3 regions of the Pseudolabrys sp. FHR47 genome follow, and region 2 is predicted to be linked to each of the others. Evidence: predicted binding sites of a transcription regulator. Region 2 holds the regulator's gene; each other region holds the start of a gene.

Region 1 (7,107 bases), 1.1 Mb from region 2:
CATGACGCCGCAGGAACGCCAGTTGATCGACGACCTGTTCGACAAGCTCGCCAAGGTCGAGGCGACGCCGCGCGATGCCGGAGCCGAGCGCGCCATCGCCGAAGCGTCGCAACGCGCGCCGCACGCCGTGTACGCGCTGGTGCAAACCGTGCTGGTGCAGGACGAGGCTTTGAAGCAGGCCGAAGCGCGCATCCGCGAACTGAGCGGTGAAGGCGAGGCGCCCGCCGGCGGAGGCTTCCTCGATTCCATGCGCAACGCGATGAGCGGCCGCGGCTCAGTGCCAAGCGTGCGCGCCGGCACCCCGGATTCACGTTGGAACACCGGTGGCGCTTTGTCGCAAGTGCAGCAGCCGACCTCGCCGTTCAACGCGCAGCCGCAAGGCCAAGCCGGCGGCCCGTCCTTCCTCGGCACTGCGGCGGCAACCGCCGCCGGCGTCATCGGCGGCTCGCTGCTGTTCAACGCGCTGGGCGGCCTGTTCGGCGGCCATCACAGCGGCAGCGCCAGCGCCAGTACGATGGCCGACGTGCCGCGCGATCACGGCTCAGGCAGCCCGTGGGGCGGTAACGACAATGCCGCCGGCAGCGACCTATCGCGCGAGGCCGGAGTCAACGATGTCGGCAGCGACCGGCGTGCCGGCTTGTTCGACGACGCCGATCAATACGACACCGCCGACAATGGAGATTTCGGCGATGACATGGGCGGCGATTTCGACGGTGACGTTTGAAAGCGTTTTCAAGCGAAGTGGATGCCGGTTCGCGTTAAGAAAACGCGTCGAACGGAAAAACGCAGCTCACATCACCTTGACCTTGGCGCCGACCTTGACGCGCTCATAAAGGTCCTCGACGTCGGCGTTGCGCATGCGGATGCAGCCCGACGACACGTTCTGCCCGATGGTCCACGGTTCGTTCGAGCCGTGGATGCGATACAATGTCGAGCCCAGATAAAGCGCGCGTGCGCCTAACGGATTGTTCGGCCCGCCCTCCATGTGGCGCGGCAGATAGGGCTGACGCTCCAGCATTTCCTTCGGCGGCGTCCAGTCCGGCCATTCCTTCTTCGCCGAAACGAGATGCGTACCGGCCCAGGTGAAGCCCGGCCGGCCGACGCCGATGCCGTAGCGCAGCGCGCGGCCGCCCGGCTGCACCAGATAGAGAAACTTGTTCGGCGTATCGATGACGATCGTGCCCGGCTCTTCGCTGCCGGTGTAGACGACTTCCTGCTTCTCGTAGATCGGATTGATCGGATAGTCGCGCGGCGGCAGCGGCTCACCGACGATCGGCCCGGTGCTGGCGTAGACCTGCTGAGCCGGCCCCGGTGGGCCGTAATAACCCTGCGGCGGCGCCGCGTATTGCTGCTGATATCGCTGCTGCTCATGCGGCAATGGTGCGTAGCCGCGCATGCGGTCGCTGCCGCCACCGCCACCGAAGATCGCCTCGATGAAGCCGCCGCCGAGATCGCGCTCCATGCGCTGCGGCTGCGCCACCACCACCATCGGCGGCGTCGCGGCCTGCATCTGCGCACGCGGCGCGGCGCGGCCCTGCGCCGGCGGCGCGTAATAATACTGCTGCGGCTGCGCGTAGTATTGCGCATGCGCCGGTCCGGCACAGACCAGCACTGCCACGACGAAGATGATTGAACGCTGACGCATCACGCAACTCACACAACAAGACAAGCGTCGTCCGCTCACACTCCCAATCAAGCATTGATTGGTAAATCGGACCATGCGCCGCGCGGTCGCGAGCGGACTTCGTCGCGCCAGCGTTTATTTTGAGTAAAATGCGGACGGCCTTGGTTAACCGCTGGTTTCTGAACTCCGCTCCGGTTTGATCTTATTGTCGCGTTGCAACGCGGCGTTAATTCACCATGCGGTAGACCTGAACACGGCAGACGGGGCGAAAAAAGTGCAACGCAAGGCGTTCAGGATCGAGGCGATGCTCGCGCCGCGGCGGCAGCCGGGCGCCGGCCTTGCCATGCGCAATCCGTCGTCTCATGCGACAACATCGTCGGCGAGCGACAATGTCGAAACGCTGATCGGGCTCAAGGCCGAACTTGCCGTCATCCAGGACTCGATCGCGCGCAACAAACGAGAGCTTTCCGCGCTGATCGGCGATGAGAAGGAACGCCGTCTGGTCCGTGCCGGTGACGAACTGAGCGCGGCGGTCGCGGCGATGCGCGGTGCCACCGACACCATTCTCGGCACCGCCGAAGCCGCCGACGACAGCGCCCGCACCCTCGCCGCCAGCCTCACGGACGACTTCAAGCGCGGCCTCGCCCAGGACATTCAGGAGCAGATCGTCAAAATCTACGAAGCCTGCAATTTCCAGGACATCGCCGGCCAGCACATTGGCAAGGTGATTGGTATGCTGGCCTCGGTGGAAAGCCAGCTCGAGGTCATCCTTGCGCGATGCGACAGTGTCCATGCCGCCGCCGAGCCGCAGGATGCGCCGACGAAGAGCAGCAACCTTCTCAACGGTCCCAAACTATCCGGCGATGCCGGCCACGCCACCCAGAGCGATATCGACCGGATGTTCGCCTGACGGCTACGCCGTCCGGTCCGGCCGCCTGATCACATAAAAGCAGACGAGCGCCGCCGTGCCGAAGGCGCAGGCCAAAGTAAGGGCCGCCTTGTCCGACGCGCCATCGATTACCACGGCCATGACGAGCGGCGCTGCCGACTGCACCAGCAGGAACGGAAAGGCGAGCCGGCCCATCAGCCGGCCGTAACCGGAGGCGCCGAACAGCGCCAGCGGCACCGCACCCCGCGCGATGGTGATGAGGCCGTTCGAGCCGCCGAAGATGATGGCGAAGGCCGCCGCAGCCGGGGCCGAAAAGCCGAAGACCGCAATCATGACGAAGCCGGCGAACAGGGTCGTCAGCGCAATGCGCGCGATCCAAAGCGGGTGCAGGTTGCGCCCGAAGGCGAATTCGATGACGCGCGCGCCGACCTGGGCGGGACCGAACAGCGCGCCGATCCACACCACGGTGTCGCTGTCGATACCGGAGCGCGCGAAGATCGCCAGGAGGTGCGCAGCGAGCCCCGACGGCACGAAGGCATAAACCGCAAAGCCGCCGGCGACGAGCATGAACGGCCAGCCGCGCGCCGGCAGAACTTTATCGGGCGCCTTGATGCCGTCGGATGGCGGCGCCTCGACTGCGAACCGGTGGCGCGGCAAGAGGAACGCATGCAGCGGCGCGGCGATGACGACAAGCAGCGCGGCATAGATGACATAGGTGCCGCGCCAGCCGACCAGCTCGGTGAGATAATGCGTTGCCGGCCAGCCGACCGTCGAGGCGAAACCGCCAGCGAGAGTGAGCGCCGTGATTGGCCGGCGCGCCGCGGCGCCGAAGATGCGGCCGAGCGAGGAGAAGGCCGCGTCGTAGAGACTCGCCGACAATGCCACGCCGAGCAGGATCCACACCGCGACATAGGCGACGCGATGTTCGGCGATCGTGATCAGAACAAGGCCGAGCGCGCCAGTAAGCGAGCCGGCCGTCATCACTACATGGCCGCCAAAGCGATCAATGGCGCGGCCGATGTAAGGCGCCGACAATCCGGCGGCGAGCAACGCGAAGGAAAAGCCGCCCATGGCGAACGACATCGACCAGCCGTGCTCGCGCGCGATCATCGGCACGATCAGAACCGGCGTGTAGTAGATGCCGCCCCACGCCAGGATTTGCGTGACGCCGAGCACCGGCACCGCGCGCCAGGGGCCGGTGAGGAAGTTGTGGGAGAATGTCATGAGCGCGCAGTACCAGATACTGTCATGCCCGGGCTTGTCCCGGGCATCCCGACAAGTGGGGCACCATGCCCTCCTAAGCGAGATGGCCGGGACAAGCCCGGCCATGACGACGATAGTATATGCGCGATTGACTAACTAGCGCGCCGCCGGCTTCGGCGCGGCAGCCGGCTTGGGCTTGGCCGCCGGCTTGCGCGGCTTGGCGGCCGGCTTCTTTTTGGCGCCTTCCGGCGCACACCGCACATAGATCATGTTGCCGTAGCGGCCCTGAACCTCGGGATCCATCCAGCGCAGGATGAGGACGCGGCCATCGAACTGCACCACCTCGCGATCCTGCTGGCTACCCGGCGGATCGCCATCGGGGCCGATAAAGGTCTTGCCGCCCGGCGCGCCCTTGAGGCGCAACTCGGTCGGCGTCGACTGGTCGGCCAGATGCATCATGACGCCGCCGGTCGGGCCGAGGGTGATGACATAAGGCTGTTTGCACTGGCCCGCGGCGTTTGCCTCGGTGCGCACGCGATCTTCCTCGCGGTGATAGGCGGCAAGGCCCCAGCTTCCGACGATGTCCTGCGGCGGGAAGCCGGGCGGCAAGGTCGGCACGACCGGCGGCGGCGGCGGCTCCGGCGGCGCCGACGGCGTCGTCGAGCAGCCTGCGATCCCGAGCGCCATGACACCGAGAACCAGAGCGGTCCGCAGGCGGGCGCCGGGCAGACCTTGGCGGCTAGCAAAGCTCATCGGGACTCCTGGAAACAGTTAGGCGTGCGACATTGGGGGGCATTGTCAGGCGGTGCAAGCAAAAGCCTTAACGCTCGGTACCCACGACTTGTGCCCTGAATGCGGCCACATTCGCGGAACAACCGCAGCTTGACACCCAACCCTTAAGGCAATATCTCCGCTGGCGCAATTGGCACTCTCTTTCCATGAGTGCTAAGGGGTTATGATCCCTGCATTTTCCGTCATAGCGCCGGAACTTCGGCGCTAGAAGTCCGGGCTCAGCCCGTCTCGTCCGTCGCGATCCAGTCCACGAAGAAGCCCCAGGAAAGTCCCCATGGCCAAAACCAAGTTTCGTCCCCTGCACGACCGCGTCGTCGTGCGCCGCATCACCGCCTCCGAGAAGACCAAGGGCGGCATCATCATTCCCGACACCGCGCAGGAAAAGCCGTCGGAAGGCGAAGTGATCGCCGTCGGCCCTGGCGGCCGCGACGAGACCGGCAAGCTCATCCCGCTCGACATCAAGGCCGGCGACCGCGTGCTGTTCGGCAAGTGGTCCGGCACCGAAGTGAAGATCGACGGTGAAGATCTCCTCATCATGAAGGAGAGCGACATCATGGGCATCGTCGGCTAAGCGCCCGCCAGCACCAATCAATTGGAGTAAACTCACATGGCTGCCAAAGACGTCAAATTCTCCGGCGACGCGCGCGACCGCATGCTGCGCGGCGTCGACATCCTCGCCAACGCGGTGAAGGTCACGCTCGGTCCGAAGGGCCGTAACGTCGTGATCGACAAGTCGTTCGGCGCGCCCCGCATCACCAAGGACGGCGTCACCGTCGCCAAGGAGATCGAACTCGAGGACAAGTTCGAGAACATGGGCGCGCAGATGCTGCGCGAAGTCGCCTCGAAGACCAACGATCTCGCCGGCGACGGCACCACCACCGCAACCGTGCTCGCGCAGGCGATCGTGCGCGAAGGCGCCAAGTCGGTTGCCGCCGGCATGAACCCGATGGACCTCAAGCGCGGCATCGACCTTGCCACCGCCGCGGTGATCAAGGACATCGAAAAGCGCGCCAAGAAGGTCTCGTCCTCGGCCGAAGTCGCCCAGGTCGGCACCATCTCGGCCAATGGCGACGTCCAGATCGGCAAGATGATCGCCCAGGCGATGCAGAAGGTCGGCAACGAAGGCGTGATCACGGTTGAAGAAGCCAAGGCGATGGAGACCGAAGTCGAGATCGTCGAAGGCATGCAGTTCGATCGCGGCTACATCTCGCCCTACTTCGTCACCAACGCCGAGAAGATGATCGCCGAGCTCGAGGACGCTTACATCCTCCTGCACGAAAAGAAGCTCTCTGGCCTGCAGGCGATGCTGCCGGTGCTCGAAGCTGTGGTGCAGTCGGGCAAGCCGCTCATCATCATTGCCGAGGACGTCGAAGGCGAAGCTATCGCCACGCTCGTCGTCAACAAGCTGCGCGGCGGCCTCAAGGTCGCGGCCGTGAAGGCCCCGGGCTTCGGCGACCGTCGCAAGGCGATGCTGGAAGACATCGCCATCCTCACCGGCGGCCAGCTCATCTCGGAAGACCTCGGCATCAAGCTCGAGAACGTTACCGTGAACATGCTCGGCCGCGCCAAGAAGGTCGTGATCGAGAAGGAAAAGACCACGATCGTCAACGGCGCCGGCAAGAAGGCCGAGATCGAGGCGCGCGTGCAGCAGATCAAGGCGCAGATCGAGGAGACCACCTCGGACTACGACCGTGAGAAGTTGCAGGAGCGTCTGGCCAAGCTCGCGGGCGGCGTCGCCGTGATCCGCGTCGGCGGCGCGACCGAGATCGAGGTCAAGGAGAAGAAGGACCGCGTCGAGGACGCGCTCAACGCCACGCGCGCTGCCGTGCAGGAAGGCATCGTGCCGGGCGGCGGCACCGCGCTGCTGCGCGCCAAGAAGGCCGTCGGCCGTCTGTCGAACGACAACGCCGACGTCCAGGCCGGCATCAATATCGTGCTCAAGGCCCTCGAAGCGCCGATCCGCCAGATCGCGGAAAATGCCGGCGTCGAAGGCTCGATCGTGGTCGGCAAGATCCTCGACGAGAAGTCGGAGACCTACGGCTTCGACGCGCAGAACGAAGAGTATGTCGACATGGTCGCCAAGGGCATCGTCGACCCGGCCAAGGTCGTGCGCACCGCCTTGCAGGACGCCGCTTCGGTGGCCGGCCTGCTGGTGACCACCGAAGCCATGGTCGCCGAGCTGCCGAAGGAAGCCGGTCCGGCCATGCCGCCGGGCGGCGGCATGGGTGGCATGGGCGGCATGATGTAAGGCGCCTGCCTCACGACAAATATGAAAGGCCCGGCGAAAGCCGGGCCTTTTTGTTTGTGCCGCCGCTACGACGACGGAGTCAGTGGCTTGACAGCCTGAAGCGCAGCGGCGTCCCCCCTGGCGCGCTCAGGATTACGCGGTCGCCCTGACGCTGCCATTCGCTTGCTTGCGTCAGTTGATCGAGCAGCTCGATGTCGGCCTGCATGCGCTCCGGGCTGCATTGCCCCGTGCTCATATAGAGCGGCAACGCCTCGGGCAGCGGCGCGGTCTGGACTCTGATTTCCGCACCATTCACCTCGAACAAAGCCGGCACGGTCTTGCACCACAAATCGACGGTGGTGCGGCCGTCCG
Region 2 (7,107 bases):
ACCACCAGAGGATCGATGCCCGGAAATACACGTGAGTTCCAGGTCCACAGATTGAAGTCGGTCATGGTCATGACCTTCGGCAATGATGTGCCGGGGTCGATGTCGTAGCTCGACATGAGAAAGACGAAGTCGCGGTCGACGCGCCGCTCTTGCGGGTCGCGCGGATGCACGACGATGAAGCCCATCATGCCCATCGCCATCTGCACCATCTCGTCGGCGTGCGGATGATACATGAACGTGCCACTGCGTTTGGCGACGAACTCGTAGACAAAGGTCTTGCCCGGCTTGATGTGCGGCTGCGTCAGTCCGCCAACGCCGTCCATGCCGTTCGGCAAGACAAAGCCATGCCAGTGCACCGTCGTGTGCTCGGGCAACTTGTTGGTGACGAAGATACGCACCTTGTCGCCTTCGACGAATTCGAGCGTCGGGCCCGGCGATTGGCCGTTATAGCCCCACAGCTTCGCGGTCATGCCGGGCGACAGCTCGCGTTCGACCGGCTCGGCGACGAGGTGAAACTCCTTCCACTCGCCGTTCATGCGCCAGGGTAGGGACCAGCCGTTAAGCGTGACGACCGGCTGATAGGCTGGGCCGCTGGCCGGTGTGAGCGGCGGCTGCATGGCCGGTGACGCCGTTGTAACTGCCTCGGGGATCGAGGCGGCCTGCACGCGGCCGCTGATGGCGGCGGCGCCAGCAAGAACAGCCGATGTGCCGATGAGATTGCGTCTTGTGATCATGGTGTCGCTCCGTTCAATGGCCGGCCGGCTCGCCGTCGCCGGCCATGGCGGTTGTGCTGGATGGCGAGTCGCTCGGCGCGCCGGCGCCGCCGATCACGGCCGCTTGCAGATCGGCGCTGGCGAGCCAGAAGTCGCGCAGCGCGTCGACAGCATTGGCGTTAGCGGCGATCCTCTGCCGCGCCTCCGTGAGCAAGGCGAAAACGTCGATTTGCATCGCGCCGTAGCGAAGCATCAGTTCCTCGGAGATCATGTTGCGCAGCGGCAGAACGTCACGCTGATAACGCGCTGCTACGTCATAGCTGGTGCGATAGTTGCGATAGGCCTCGCGCGCCTCTGAACGGGCGTTGACGGCCTTCTGCGCCAGCCGGTTGACGGCTTGCATGTAGGTCTGCTCGGCTTCCCGTGCGCGCGCTTCTCCGAAATCGAAGAGCGGCACCTGCAAGGTCAACTCGAAGCCACTCTGATGCTTGTGCTCGCCCGTCGCCCGTTCTTCGACCCTTTTGTCGAGGTAGCCGCTTTCGAGCACGTTGACGAAGCGCGTGGTCTTGGTGAGCCCGTAGGACTTCGCAAGCGAGTCGAGTTCGCTTCGGGCGATCTTGAGATCGACGCGGCTGTTGAGCGCTTCTTCTTCGACCGTCTTCATCGCCGGCGGCCGGTTCGGCAGCGATGGCAGCCGCGACGGCAACTTGAAAGCGAGATCCTTGCCGGAGAGGCCGAGTGCGCGCACCAGCCGTTCGCGTTCGGAAGTGGCGCGCTGCCGCGCCCGCGCAAGCTCGGTCGTCAGTTCCGTGTGCAGCAATTGCTGCCGCGATTGGTCGAGCTTGTTCATCGCGCCGCTCGCAGTCATGCGCTTGGCAAGCTCGGCGGTCGTGGAAGAAGCTTCGCTTGACTGCTCGAGCAAGCCGACAGCCTGCCGCGCGGCCACGGCACGGTAGAACGCTTTTCGTGCATCCGATGCGACGCGTAGCGTTTCGAGCGCGGCGGCAAGTTGCGCGCGATGGAAACGTTCGGTGGCGATTTCCGCCCGTGCCGGCAGTGTCAAAAGCGCGAGAATATTGGCGGCGATCTTGCGCTCGATCTCGATTTCCGCCGCGCCGCTGAGCCGCGAGATGGAGATGGACGGGTTGGGCGGCAGCGATTGTTGGACGCGTTGGGCTTCGGCGATGCCGAGCTCATTATAGGCTGCCTGCAGGCCGCGATTGTTGAACAAGGCGATCTGCACGGCCGTATCCGCGTTCAAGGTTCGCTTGAGCAGGTCGTCGACCTTGACTCGCGCGGCGTCGGCATCTTCGTCGTTGCGGATCGCGACGACATCCTTGCGCAAATGCCGCGCGGCGATGTCAGTCGTTACGCTCATGCCGCCGTCGGGCGAGAAACTCGCGCAGGCCGGCAAGAGCAGCAGGGCAGAAAAAGAGAGCAATTGCGTCTTATGACGCCACAGCGTCGACCACCGTCTAAAGACAGTGGCCCGCACACACGTAGGGGCGGACATTCGAATTCCTTATCCGTCGATTGATGAAGCATGCGCGTGGCGGGTCACGCCACGCGACGGCTAGGTCAAATCGCGGAAAGGTTCCGTGGAGGCCGGTCGATGCCGCCGGAATCGTGGCCCAACAAGCTCGTGGCCGTGGGCATCGCTACTTGCGACAGGGCAAATAAATGTGCGTCGAGAACGTCGAAAACCGTCGGGGTGGCGGCTGATACGCAGAAGAGGCCGCAGCAGTCGGCGGGTGCAGTCTGATCGTTGCTGCCAGAAGCCGACGCGGCCTGATTCGCGTCCTCATGCGCCGCTGTCGCATGATCGTGGCCGTCATGTTTGTCATGGCTCTGGGGCGTCACAGAACGATGGTGATCGGCAATCACAGTCAAGCAATGGGCGGCCGCGGCGCTGCTGCTGAAGGCAAATGCGGCGGTTGGCCCCACCAAAGTGAGGGCATAGAGCGCGACCGCCAGGGTCGCGGCCCGCTTCCGCCACTGATTGGTTAACCGCGCGAACAAGGGTCGAATGCCGTCCTGTGGAAGCCGAACCGGTGGCTCACTACCGGGGGAAAATGGCATTGTTGTGCCCGATCCTGCAAGCCCAGCTTGAATAGAAGCATGTTAATGGTCAATTCTGGGGCAAGGAGTTAGACCAGTGGCTTCCCACGACGTCCCGATCGGCTCTTCGCAGGTCAGCCTCGCCGCGCTGAACGAGCGCTCGCGCGAGATTTTCCGCTCGATCGTCGAGAGCTACCTGACCACCGGCGAGCCGGTGGGCTCGCGGAACCTGTCGCGCATCCTACCGATCACCTTGTCGCCCGCCTCGGTGCGCAATGTGATGTCGGACCTGGAACACCTCGGTCTCGTCTTCGCCCCGCATACCTCGGCCGGCCGGCTGCCGACCGAACTCGGTCTGCGCTTCTTCGTCGATGCACTGATGCAGGTCGGCGACCTCACCGAAGAGAACCGCCGCAACATTGAAGCGCAGGTCGTCGGTGCCGGCAGCGGCAAATCGGTCGAGGCGGTGCTGACCGAAGCCTCGCAAATGCTGTCGGGCCTGACGCGCTCGGCCGGCGTCGTGCTGACCGCCAAGGCGAATGCACGGCTCAAGCATATCGAGTTCGTGCGGCTTGAGCCGGAGCGTGCGCTCGCCGTGCTGGTCGGCGAGGACGGGCAGGTGGAAAACCGCGTGCTCAACGTGCCCGCCGGCCTGCCGACATCGGCGCTGATCGAAGCGGCGAATTTCCTCAACGCGCATATCCGCGGCAAGACCTTGTCGGACCTGCGCGCCGAGATCGAGGCGACCCTGGCGCAAGGTCAGGCCGAGCTCGATCAATTGACGCAGAAGATCATCGCGGCGGGCCTCGCCAGCTGGTCGGGCGGCGAGACCGACGCGCGCCAGCTCATCGTGCGTGGGCATGCCAATCTGCTCGAGGACCTGCATGCGCTGGAAGACCTCGAACGCGTGCGCTCGCTGTTCGATGCGCTGGAGACACAGCGCGGCGTCATCGATCTGCTCGGCCGCGCCGAGGGCGGCGACGGCGTGCGCATTTTCATAGGTTCGGAAAACAAGCTGTTTTCGCTGTCCGGTTCCTCGACCATCGTCGCGCCCTACCGCGATAGTGCAGGGCGTATTGTGGGCGTTATCGGTGTCATCGGACCGACGCGGCTCAACTACGCCCGCATCATCCCGATGGTCGATTACACGGCCCGGGTGGTGAGCCGGCTCTTGTCCGGCGCCGGTCACTAAATACGCGGACTTTAAGGATTTTTCCCCGGTTCGGGGCCGAAAAGCTTGATTTTTGAGGCTGCACGCCTGATATCCGGGGCAAATCTCCCCATCAGTATGAATTGGATCGATAACGATGACGGACCCGACCGCGCGTAAGGCCGAGAACGACAAGTCGGACGCCACGGCGCAGCAAACGCCGAACGCTGCCAATCCGAAGCCCTATGTGATGCCGGACGACCCGGACGACGGACAGACCGATCCGCTCGTGGCCGCGCAGCGCGAAGCCGCCGAGTACAAGGACAAGCTGCTGCGCACGCTGGCGGAGATGGAGAACCTGCGCCGCCGCACCGAGCGCGAAGTCGCCGACGCGCGTACCTATGGCATTACCGGTTTCGCCCGCGACGTTCTCAACGTCGCCGACAACATCAATCGTGCGCTGTCGACGCTGACCCAGGAAGCCCGCGACGCTGCTGATGCGGCGGTGAAGAGCGTTCTCGAAGGCGTCGAGCTCACCGAGCGTGAGCTGCTCAAGTCGCTGGAGAAGTACAACGTCAAGCAGTTCACGCCGCAGGGCGAGAAGTTCGATCCGAATAAACATCAGGCGATGTTCGAAGTGCCGACCGCAGACGTGCCCCCCGGTCATGTCGCGCAGGTGATCCAGTCCGGCTACACAATCGGTGAGCGCGTGCTGCGCCCGGCACTGGTCGGCGTGTCCAAGGCTGCGCCGAAGCCGGCGCCGGCAAGCGACACTTCGCAGCCGAGCGGCGCCGGCAAGTAAGGTCGGCTTCTTCCGTCAGAGGATGACCGCCATGACCGCGCGCCGCGCATAACCGGCACGCGCTAAGCCGTTGTTTTTACAAAAGTCCGATCTGCGACATATTGTCGCTAGTTTAGATTCGTTCTAAGTATCTGATTTGTAATGTTTTTCTTGTTGACCCGGCTCCGGCGAGGGGATCACAGTCCGCGCGGCATTCATCGCGACAGGAGCTGCTCCTATGCCCATCACCGGCGTCACCGCCCGTCTTGCGAAGCTCGGCTACGCCATCCTGGTCGCCACCGCGATCTTTGCACCGGCCCATGCCGCAACGATGCCGGACGGCATCAAGGCCTATAAGCCTTACATCGTCGCGCACATCGACGCGGCCATTGCCGGCGCCAGGGAAATGCAGACTGCGGCGAAGGCCGGCGACCTCAAGGCGGCGCAGGCGGCCTGGATCAAGTCTCGCAAGGGCTGGGAGGCGATGGAGCCGGTGACGTCGATTTACTTCGGCGATCTCGACAAGCTCGTCGACGCCTGGCCGGACGGCAAGACCGGCTATCACGCCATCGAAGTCGTGCTGTTCTCGGCGGGCAAGACCGACGGTCTCGACAAGCCGATCGCCGATCTCATCGCCAACATGGACAAGTTCGAGAAGCGGGTGAAGGCGCCGGCCTTCGCCTTCGCGCCGCAGAAGTTGCTCGAGGGCACGGCGAACCTTGCCTATGAGGTTGGCGAGGAGAAGTCGGGCGGCGGCGAATCGCCTTATGCCGCGACCTCGATCATCGACATGCAGGAGAACGTCGCCGGCATCGAGTTTGCCTGGAACACCGTGTTTGCCGACACGCTGAAGAAAAAGGATGCCAAGCTCGCCGGCATCATCGATGAGCGCACGCAAAACCTGAAAAAGCTGGTCGGTGTCGCCGACATCAAGAGCATGGAGGCCAAGAAGGTCCACATCGCCGGTGAAGAACTGGCTGCGTTGATGCTCACCGCGGCGCCCAAGCTCGGCCTCAAGCCGTTCAAGGTCGGCGACGAGGACGACGTGAAGAAAGACTAAGCGACCCCATCGGAAGTCGGAGCGGTGCAATGAAGGCGCAACAAGCGATCCTGTCGATAGCCATCGTCGCAACGTTGGTTGCGGCGGTACCGGCCGGCGCGACGCCCGTGATCAGCAAGGACGCCACCTTGCCGGTCGGCAGCGAATTGAACGCGGAATTGCTCGACCAGCCGACCGAACTGTTCTCGATGGAAGCTGCCGGCGGCAAGCGCTCTTATCTGTTCAATCTCGGCGACATGCTGTTCTCGTCCTCCGCCATTTTCGGCGGCAAGGCGCGCGACGCCGGCATGAGCTGCAATTCCTGCCATCAGCAGGGCGCCAGCAATGCGAAACTGTTCGTGCCCGGTCATTCGACCAAGCCGGGCACGTTCGACACGTCGGGGCCCTTCTTCAATCCCAAGGCCGACAACGGCATCTTCGACCCGGTGACGGTGCCGAGCCTGCGCGGCGACAAATATCTCGCCCCCTACGGTCATGATGGCCGTATCGCTTCGCTGCGCGAATTCATCCGCAATGTCATCGTCAATGAATTCGCCGGCGCAGAGCCCTCGGGCCAGGTGCTCGATGCGCTGGTGACTTACGTCAACGAGATCAGTTTCCTGCCGAACGGCAAGATCACGTCCGACGGCAAGCTGACCGCGAAGGCGCCTGATGCCGCGCGGCGCGGCGAGACGGTATTCAACAAGCCGTTCCGTCACGACGTGACCATGAGCTGCGCCACCTGTCACATCGCCAATGCCGCCTTCGTCGATCGCAAAGTTCACGATGTCGGGTCAGGCGGCTTCTTCAAGACCAAGACTCTGCTCAACGCCAAATTCAATGCGCCGTACTTCCATGACGGCCGCTACGATTCGCTGAGCGAGGTGGTGGCGCATTTCGACCAGCACTTCGATCTCGGCTTGAGCCCGACCGAGCGCGAGGATCTCGTCGCCTATCTCGACACCGTCGGCGATGCCGATCGGCCGTTCACACCGAACACGGTACAAGCCGAGATCGACGAACTCACCGAATTTGCCAGCGTGCTCAATGTCGCCATTTCGGCGCGCGACATCGAAATCGTCGCCCTGACCGTGGACTCGGTCGGGGCCGAATGGCGTGAAGTCGCCGAGAAATTCACCGACCAGAAGGACACCAGCGTCGAGGGCGGTCTGCCCGAGCGCCTGAAGGCGCGTGCCGCGGTCCGCGATATGGTCCTGACCTTGCGGCGCATCGCCATGGCGGCGCAGGCGGACGATTTCCCGGAAGCATTGCGCATTTACGCCGAGTACAAACAGACGGTCGCCGCAGTGACGCCGTACCTCACGGCCGCCGAACCCTGGTCGCTGTACAACCCCGCGGTGCATGA
Region 3 (7,107 bases), 1.6 Mb from region 2:
GGGCGGGACACGCTCTTCGAGCGCAGGTTCGTGGTCCGGCATTTTGAAGCTGCGACGTTTACGCGCTGGCTTGGAATCCCCGGCCGGCGGGGGTTTTGGGGCGTCGGCCGGGGACCTACCCATACGCACCTTGGCCAAGTGTTTATGTGGTAGTTGTATTCGTTACATGCCGCAACCCTATGGTCATACCTTGGGTCAGGGTCATTGACTTGTCAGTATCTTAGTAGCGCAGACGAAAGTTGGCCGACGCTGACGATGGCAGCATCGCCCTGTCGTAGTCGTCCCGCGGGATCGCTGCTAGTTGGCCGCGGCAGTCACCTGACGCACCTTGGCGAAACGGACCACCCTTTGCGCGGCGCCGGCGTCGAGCGTCAGATATTGCGCCCGCGTCGGCGGCGTCCGGTACTCGTATTCCGCGGACTTGGCTTCGCGCAGCTTCAGGAACGCCTCCACGACTGGCCATGACAAAGTCGCGGCGCGCATCAGCAGCAATGCGGATTGCAAATTGCTGCCCGCCAGCACGCCGAATGTATAATCCCGGTCGAGCGACAGCACCGATGCCAGCACGGTCGCCGCGTCGCAAAGCCTCCCTTGAGCGAACAGCCCACGCAGCACATCGCCGGCGTTGAGATCGCCCTTGCGGATCCCGGCGATATAGGCATCGGTCCGTTCGGCATTCTTCTTCCGCTCGGCGAGCCATTCGGCCAGATACGTTTTTACCGCGGCATTGTTCGCCCGGGCCGCGTTGGCGCATAGCCGCCGCGCCAGTTCCTCGTTGATCATCGGCAGCAAATACTCGACCGCGGTCAGCGAGAGATCCTTGCGATCGACCAGCAGAGCTTGCAGATGGCGGTCTTCCCTGGCTTTGCCGACCAGGCGGCGCATGCCGGCGTCGGAGAACTGCGCGCCGTTGTTGGCGGCGAGAATGCCGACAACGGTGTTGTCGCCGCGCTCGACCACGACATCCGTCACCGGCGGCGTCACTTGGTCGCGGGCGGCAATGACACGCAGATGTTCCTGGGAGCCGGTGCGGGCGATATCGACCAGGATGGGCTCCGGCATGGTCTTGTAATCGCGGATCATCGGCTGCGCCACGGCGATGTCGGCATCGCTCGCCAGCGAACGCACCAAATCGTCGGGCAAGTTCTTCATCGCAGCGAGCGTGTCCGACGCGATGACGCGATGCGAACCGCGGAGCTTGTCGACCAGCTTGGAGATGACCTCGTTGAAGAGATAACGCTCCGTCGCCACGGGCGGCTCGGCGTGCGTCGCGTAGGCCTCCGCGATCCGTCTGAGCAGTTCGACTCGCTTGTCCGATGAACGTTCGGCGGCGAGGCTCGCCAGGTCGTCGGCGAGCGTGAATGACGGGTCGTTCAGCGACGCAATTTCGTACGGCATGACGGTTGTTTCCTCCAACCGCCATATGAGCGCAGAGCTCTTAAATCACGCTGAAACGATGTGCGAAGTATTCGGCATTTGATTTAGATGTTGCTTACCGCATCGGGTCCGATGCGGTAATTCGATAAGGCGAATGGTATTCTTGTCACCCTTGAAAGATCACGGTACCGAAACGCGCACCGTACGATCGCGCGTCAGCGCCCAGATGACGATGGCCATCGCGACGAAGATGACGCCGACCATACCGAGCTCGCGCAACAATCCGGCGCTGAACAGGGCGCCGCCGAGGCCGGAACCGATGGCCTGGCCGACGTAAACGCCACTGGTGTTGAGCGCGACCGACGCACTGGCAAGCTCGGGCGCCGCCTGCACCAGCCGCGCCTGCTGAATTGAGTTGCTGGCAGAAAAGCCGAGCCCCAGAAAAAACATGCCCGCTGTCATCAATGCCAGCACACCGGCGCCGGCGCTCCACAACAGAAGTCCGAGAAGATTGCAGCTCAGGAATATCACCGACGTTTTCCAGCCGCCGAGCCGGCCGACGATCCGCGTTGCGACAATATTGCCGACGAAACCCATCACGCCATACAGCGCGAAGATCATGCCGATGGTCCCGTGGCTGGCGCCGGCGAGTTGGCTGAGCAGCGGCCCGAGATAAACGAAGACCATGAACTGGCCGCCGATGAACAGGATGGTGATCGTGAGCAGCATCGGAATCTTGGCGTTGCGCATCAGCAGCACGAAGCTGCCAAGCGACAGTGGCGGTCCGATCAGCCGCCGTGGCAATGCGATGGCCAGCATGATGCACGGCACCAGCGACGCGAAAGCCGAGAACGCGAAAGCCCCGCGCCATCCGGCATAAGCCGCGATCAAAGTGATGAGCGGCAGGCCGGCGGCCACCGCCAGGGACCAGCCGAGAAAGATGAAGGTGATCGCACCGGGACGGGCGCGGTCGGACACCATCAGGCCGATCGCACTCGCCGCTTGCGGCGTGAACACGGCGGCGACCGCCAGCATCGCCAGACGCAGCGCCAGCACGGTGCCGTAGTTGGGCGCCAGCGCCATGGCCGCCTGCCCCGCCGCCATCACTGCCAGCGTTGTCACGAGGAGCGTGCGCCGGTCGATGCGCGTCGTCAGCCAGGCCACCACCGGCGAGCCGATGCACAGGACGATAGCGCCGAAGGTCACCAGCAAGCCGGCGTCGCGGATGCCGACATTGAGACCGTCGGCGAGGATCGCCAGCATGCCGGCCGGCGCCAGCACCGACAGGCCCGTCGCGAAATTGCCGAGCAGCAGCCCGTAGCGAGAGAGTTGATCGTTGACGGGCATGGCGCGCTGGGCTCGATGGCGGGACACGTGACATGGCAATGGGCGCGGGTTCGGACAAGCCTGATTGGCACATGGCGGACGCACATTTGTGAATGGCGTCGATAACGGTTGGTGATGGAAGTACTGCTAATGCCTCGCCGCACGCTCTCGCTTCCCCTCTCCCCTTGAGGGAGAGGAAGCGAGATCGCGGTGACGTCGTCCCCGCGAAGGCGGGGACCCATACGCCCTGACCTCTCGATGGCGCTGTGGCTATGGGCCCCCGCCTTCGCGGGGGCGACAGGTGCTTAAAATAATATTCCTAGGACTATTGACTCTGTCGCCAGCCTAGCCCTATATTCCCATCCATCCCGCCCCATCTAGCGAGGGGTGTCTGTACAGCATCTTCAGATGCTGGGGCGGGGAGCGGTGGCCGGGTTGGGGCGTCGGAGATGCGGCGCAGTTTCCCCTCCCGGCGGTCCAAGCCGCATCGGTCCTGGCGCGCTAAACCGCGCGCAACGGGGAGTGTAACTGGGCGTGGGGTGACGGGAGGTTGCCTCACGTCCTGAAGAAATCCCACAGCGGTGGATAGGCTGCCCCGACGTAAGAAGGGCTCGCCTGAAAGGTCGTGAGTCCACCGGGGGCCATGCGGAGCAAACCTAAGAAACACCGCGCGCGGAACGCCGGAGGCTCGGCAATTCCGTGGTGACTAACTCGTGTGAATCTAACTCACACTCACACGAGGCTGCGGGGCTGTTCGAGCCCCGGCGTTCCGCGCGCCCTCGTTCTATCGAGAGCGTGTAGCCCGGATGAGCGAAAGCGAAATCCGGGGAGACAGGAAATGCGGCCTGCCCGGGGCCGATCAAAGAACGCGGGCGATGAATCACGTCCGTCATTCCGGAGCACGAGCAAAGCGAGCGAACCCGGAATCCATAAGCCGCAGCACTGGGGATATGGATTCCGGGCTCGCGGCCTTAAGAGGCCGCGCCCCGGAATGACCAAGTTAATGCAGCACGAACTCGCCGTTCACGCTGCGCATCTCCGCCGGCTTGATCAGCTTGCAGTGCGCGACCTGGACGGAGTGTAGCGGCCCCTCGAGCTTCGCCTGCCAGAAATCGAGAAACCGCTGCAGCTCGGGAAACTTGGGAAACAGGTCGTAGGCCTGCCAGACATAGGATTGCAGCAACCAGCGATGATCGGGGCGGCGGTAAAGGATGTGCGCCGTGGTCAGCCCGTAGCCCTCGACCTGCCTGACAAAGTCACTCGAAACCGTCGAACCCATTCCGTCCTCCATTGCAGCAAGCGGACGATAATTTTCCAGTCCCGGCACGGTTCATTGCAAGCCGAATTGATGAACAAACTGTTTAAAATCAATGCGTTAGCAGCAGACGCCGCAACCTGCTAACAACGCCCTGCCCCGGCCGTTTCCCGAAAGCTGTCGTGGCTCCAGCGGCACCTCCCCGCAATGCGCATCCCGACCCGCCTCACCCTACCCACCCCTGCTGTTAACCATTGAATTTCAGGGCCTTGGCGGAATTGTTGGCACTCCCATCAAATGAGTGCTAAAAAATTTCCGAAGCCCTCTTGCGGGCCCAAAATGCTTCTCCCATCTCGGTTGCGAGGTGTCGGAGGGGACCATGTCCCGACACCGGGAACGTCAAAAAACTCAGTCTTAGGAGGTTTGCCATGAAGTTCCGCCCGCTTCACGACCGTGTCGTCGTCAAGCGCATCGACGCCGAGCAGAAGACCGCCGGCGGCATCATCATCCCCGATAGCGCGCAGGAAAAGCCGAGCCAGGGCGAAGTCATCGCCGTCGGCCCGGGCGGCCGCGACGAAAGCGGCAAGCTCACCCCGATCGACGTCAAGGTCGGCGACATCGTGCTGTTCGGCAAGTGGTCGGGCACCGAGGTCAAGATCGACGGTCAGGATCTCCTGATCATGAAAGAGTCCGACATCATGGGCGTCCTCGAGGGCGTCGCGGCCAAGAAGAAGGCCGCCTAAGCAGGGACAACCCTCGTCCTGAGGAGCCTGCCGCAGGCAGGCGTCTCGAAGGACGGGAGCAATGAACTCATCGGCCTCATCCTTCGCGACGCGGCTAAAGCCGCTCCTCAGGATGAGGGTCTAGGAAACAGAGGATCAAACAATGGCTGCCAAAGACGTCAAATTCTCCGTCGACGCGCGCGACCGCATGCTGCGCGGCGTCGATATCCTCGCCAACGCCGTGAAGGTCACGCTCGGTCCGAAGGGCCGCAACGTCGTGATCGACAAGTCGTTCGGCGCCCCGCGCATCACCAAGGACGGCGTCACCGTCGCCAAGGAGATCGAGCTCGAGGACAAGTTCGAGAACATGGGCGCGCAGATGGTCCGCGAGGTCGCCTCGAAGACCAATGATCTCGCCGGCGACGGCACCACCACCGCGACCGTCCTCGCCCAGGCGATCGTCAAGGAAGGTTCGAAGGCGGTTGCCGCCGGCATGAACCCGATGGATTTGAAGCGCGGCGTCGACCTCGCCGTCGAAGCCATCGTCGAACACCTCAAGGCCAACTCCAAGAAGGTCACATCGAACGAGGAAATCGCCCAGGTCGGCACCATCTCGGCCAACGGCGACAGCGAAATCGGCAAGTTCCTTGCCGAAGCGATGAAGAAGGTCGGCAACGAAGGCGTCATCACCGTTGAGGAAGCCAAGTCCCTCGACACCGAACTCGACGTCGTCGAAGGCATGCAGTTCGACCGCGGCTACATCTCGCCCTACTTCGTCACCAACGCCGACAAGATGCGCGTTGAAATGGACGACCCCTACATCCTGATCTACGAAAAGAAGCTGTCGGGCCTGCAGGAACTGCTGCCGCTGCTCGAAGCCGTGGTGCAGACCGGCAAGCCGCTGCTCATCGTTGCCGAGGACATCGAAGGCGAAGCCCTCGCCACCCTCGTCGTCAACAAGCTGCGCGGCGGCCTCAAGGTCGCGGCCGTCAAGGCGCCGGGCTTCGGCGATCGCCGCAAGGCCATGCTGCAGGACATCGCGATCCTGACCGGCGGCCAGGCGATCTCGGAAGACCTCGGCATCAAGCTCGAGAACGTGACGATCAACATGCTCGGCCGCGCCAAGAAGGTGTCGATCGACAAGGAGAACACCACGATCGTCAACGGCGCCGGCAAGAAGGCCGACATCGAGGCGCGCGTTCAGCAGATCAAGGCGCAGATCGAGGAAACCACCTCGGACTACGACCGCGAGAAGCTGCAGGAGCGTCTGGCCAAGCTCGCCGGCGGCGTCGCGGTGATCCGCGTCGGCGGCGCGACCGAGGTCGAGGTGAAGGAGCGCAAGGATCGCGTCGATGACGCGATGCATGCGACCCGCGCCGCGGTCGAGGAAGGCATCGTGCCGGGCGGCGGCGTCGCGCTGCTGCGTTCGGTCGAGGCCCTCAAGAAGATCAAGACCCAGAACGAAGACCAGAAGCACGGTGTCGAGATCGTCCGCAAGGCGATCCAGGCCCCGGCCCGCCAGATCGCCCTCAACGCGGGCGAGGACGGTTCGGTCATCGTCGGCAAGATCCTCGAGAAGGATCAGTATTCCTACGGCTTCGACGCCCAGAACGCGGAATACGGCAACATGCTCACCAAGGGCATCATCGACCCGACGAAGGTCGTGCGCTGCGCGATCCAGGACGCGGCGTCGGTCGCGGGCCTGCTGATCACCACTGAGGCGATGGTTGCCGAACTGCCGCCGAAGAAGGGCGCCGGTGGCGCTCCGGCCGGCATGCCGGGCGGCATGGGTGGCATGGACTTCTAAGGTCCGCGTCACGCGACACAAAAACGAAGGCCCGGGAGAAATCCCGGGCCTTTTCTCTTTGGAACCCTGTGCCGCCGTCGGAAATTCACGCCGCGGCAATTGCGGGCCACGTCACATCCGCTAGGCTGACGACTCTCCATTTGCCCGCTGTCGCATCACTGTCACAATCGCCCTCGGAAAACCTGGCAATGCACTTTCCTACGTCGCTGAACGACATCGACTTTGTCATGCTCGTATCGGCCGCGGCCGTCATCCTCAACATCATCGGCTACATGATGAAGACGATGATCCCGCTGCGCGTCGTGGCGATGACGACCAATTGCCTGTTCATCCTGTGGTCGACGCTGGCCGCGATCTATCCGACACTGATCCTCAACATCATCCTGTTCCCGATCAACGCCCTGCGCTTCTGGCAGATGAAGCGCCTGATCCGTCAGGTCAACGACGCCGCCAATGGCGATCTATCGCTGGATTGGCTCAAGCCGTTCACGACCAAGCGTCACTTCGATGCCGGAACGACCTTGTTTCAGAAGGGCGATCCCGCAAGCGAACTGCACTTCATCATGTCGGGGCGGTTCCGTGTAGTCGAACGCGGCATCGACATCGGCGCTGGCGGCATC

Evidence for each region. The regulator HrcA, encoded in region 2, represses chaperone genes, less so after heat shock. The targets are predictions, from matches to a motif close to GTTAGCACTCNCNNNNNGNGAGTGCTAAC.
Region 1: the regulator HrcA is predicted to act here: its motif matches at 4,638-4,666, upstream of groES (co-chaperone GroES).
Region 3: the regulator HrcA is predicted to act here: its motif matches at 4,239-4,267, upstream of E8Q40_RS08950 (co-chaperone GroES).

What each region holds. Positions count from the first base shown of each region.
Region 1 covers NZ_CP039740.1:1,342,830-1,349,936, reverse strand. The annotation lists gene E8Q40_RS06720 (DUF2076 domain-containing protein) at 2-724, shown strand; gene E8Q40_RS06715 (L,D-transpeptidase) at 791-1,645, opposite strand; gene E8Q40_RS06710 (protein phosphatase CheZ) at 1,899-2,534, shown strand; gene E8Q40_RS06705 (MFS transporter) at 2,538-3,737, opposite strand; gene E8Q40_RS06695 (hypothetical protein) at 3,873-4,469, opposite strand; gene groES (co-chaperone GroES) at 4,783-5,079, shown strand; gene groL (chaperonin GroEL) at 5,116-6,756, shown strand; gene E8Q40_RS06680 (META domain-containing protein) at 6,836-7,107, opposite strand, start outside.
Region 2 covers NZ_CP039740.1:256,773-263,879, forward strand. The annotation lists gene E8Q40_RS01245 (multicopper oxidase family protein) at 1-734, opposite strand, end outside; gene E8Q40_RS01250 (TolC family protein) at 748-2,226, opposite strand; gene E8Q40_RS01255 (hypothetical protein) at 2,292-2,732, opposite strand; gene hrcA (heat-inducible transcriptional repressor HrcA) at 2,869-3,963, shown strand; gene grpE (nucleotide exchange factor GrpE) at 4,079-4,723, shown strand; gene E8Q40_RS01270 (EfeM/EfeO family lipoprotein) at 4,941-5,762, shown strand; gene E8Q40_RS01275 (cytochrome c peroxidase) at 5,792-7,107, shown strand, end outside.
Region 3 covers NZ_CP039740.1:1,818,603-1,825,709, reverse strand. The annotation lists gene E8Q40_RS08965 (DUF2336 domain-containing protein) at 298-1,398, opposite strand; gene E8Q40_RS08960 (MFS transporter) at 1,558-2,724, opposite strand; gene E8Q40_RS08955 (usg protein) at 3,704-3,982, opposite strand; gene E8Q40_RS08950 (co-chaperone GroES) at 4,387-4,701, shown strand; gene groL (chaperonin GroEL) at 4,844-6,487, shown strand; gene E8Q40_RS08940 (Crp/Fnr family transcriptional regulator) at 6,676-7,107, shown strand, end outside.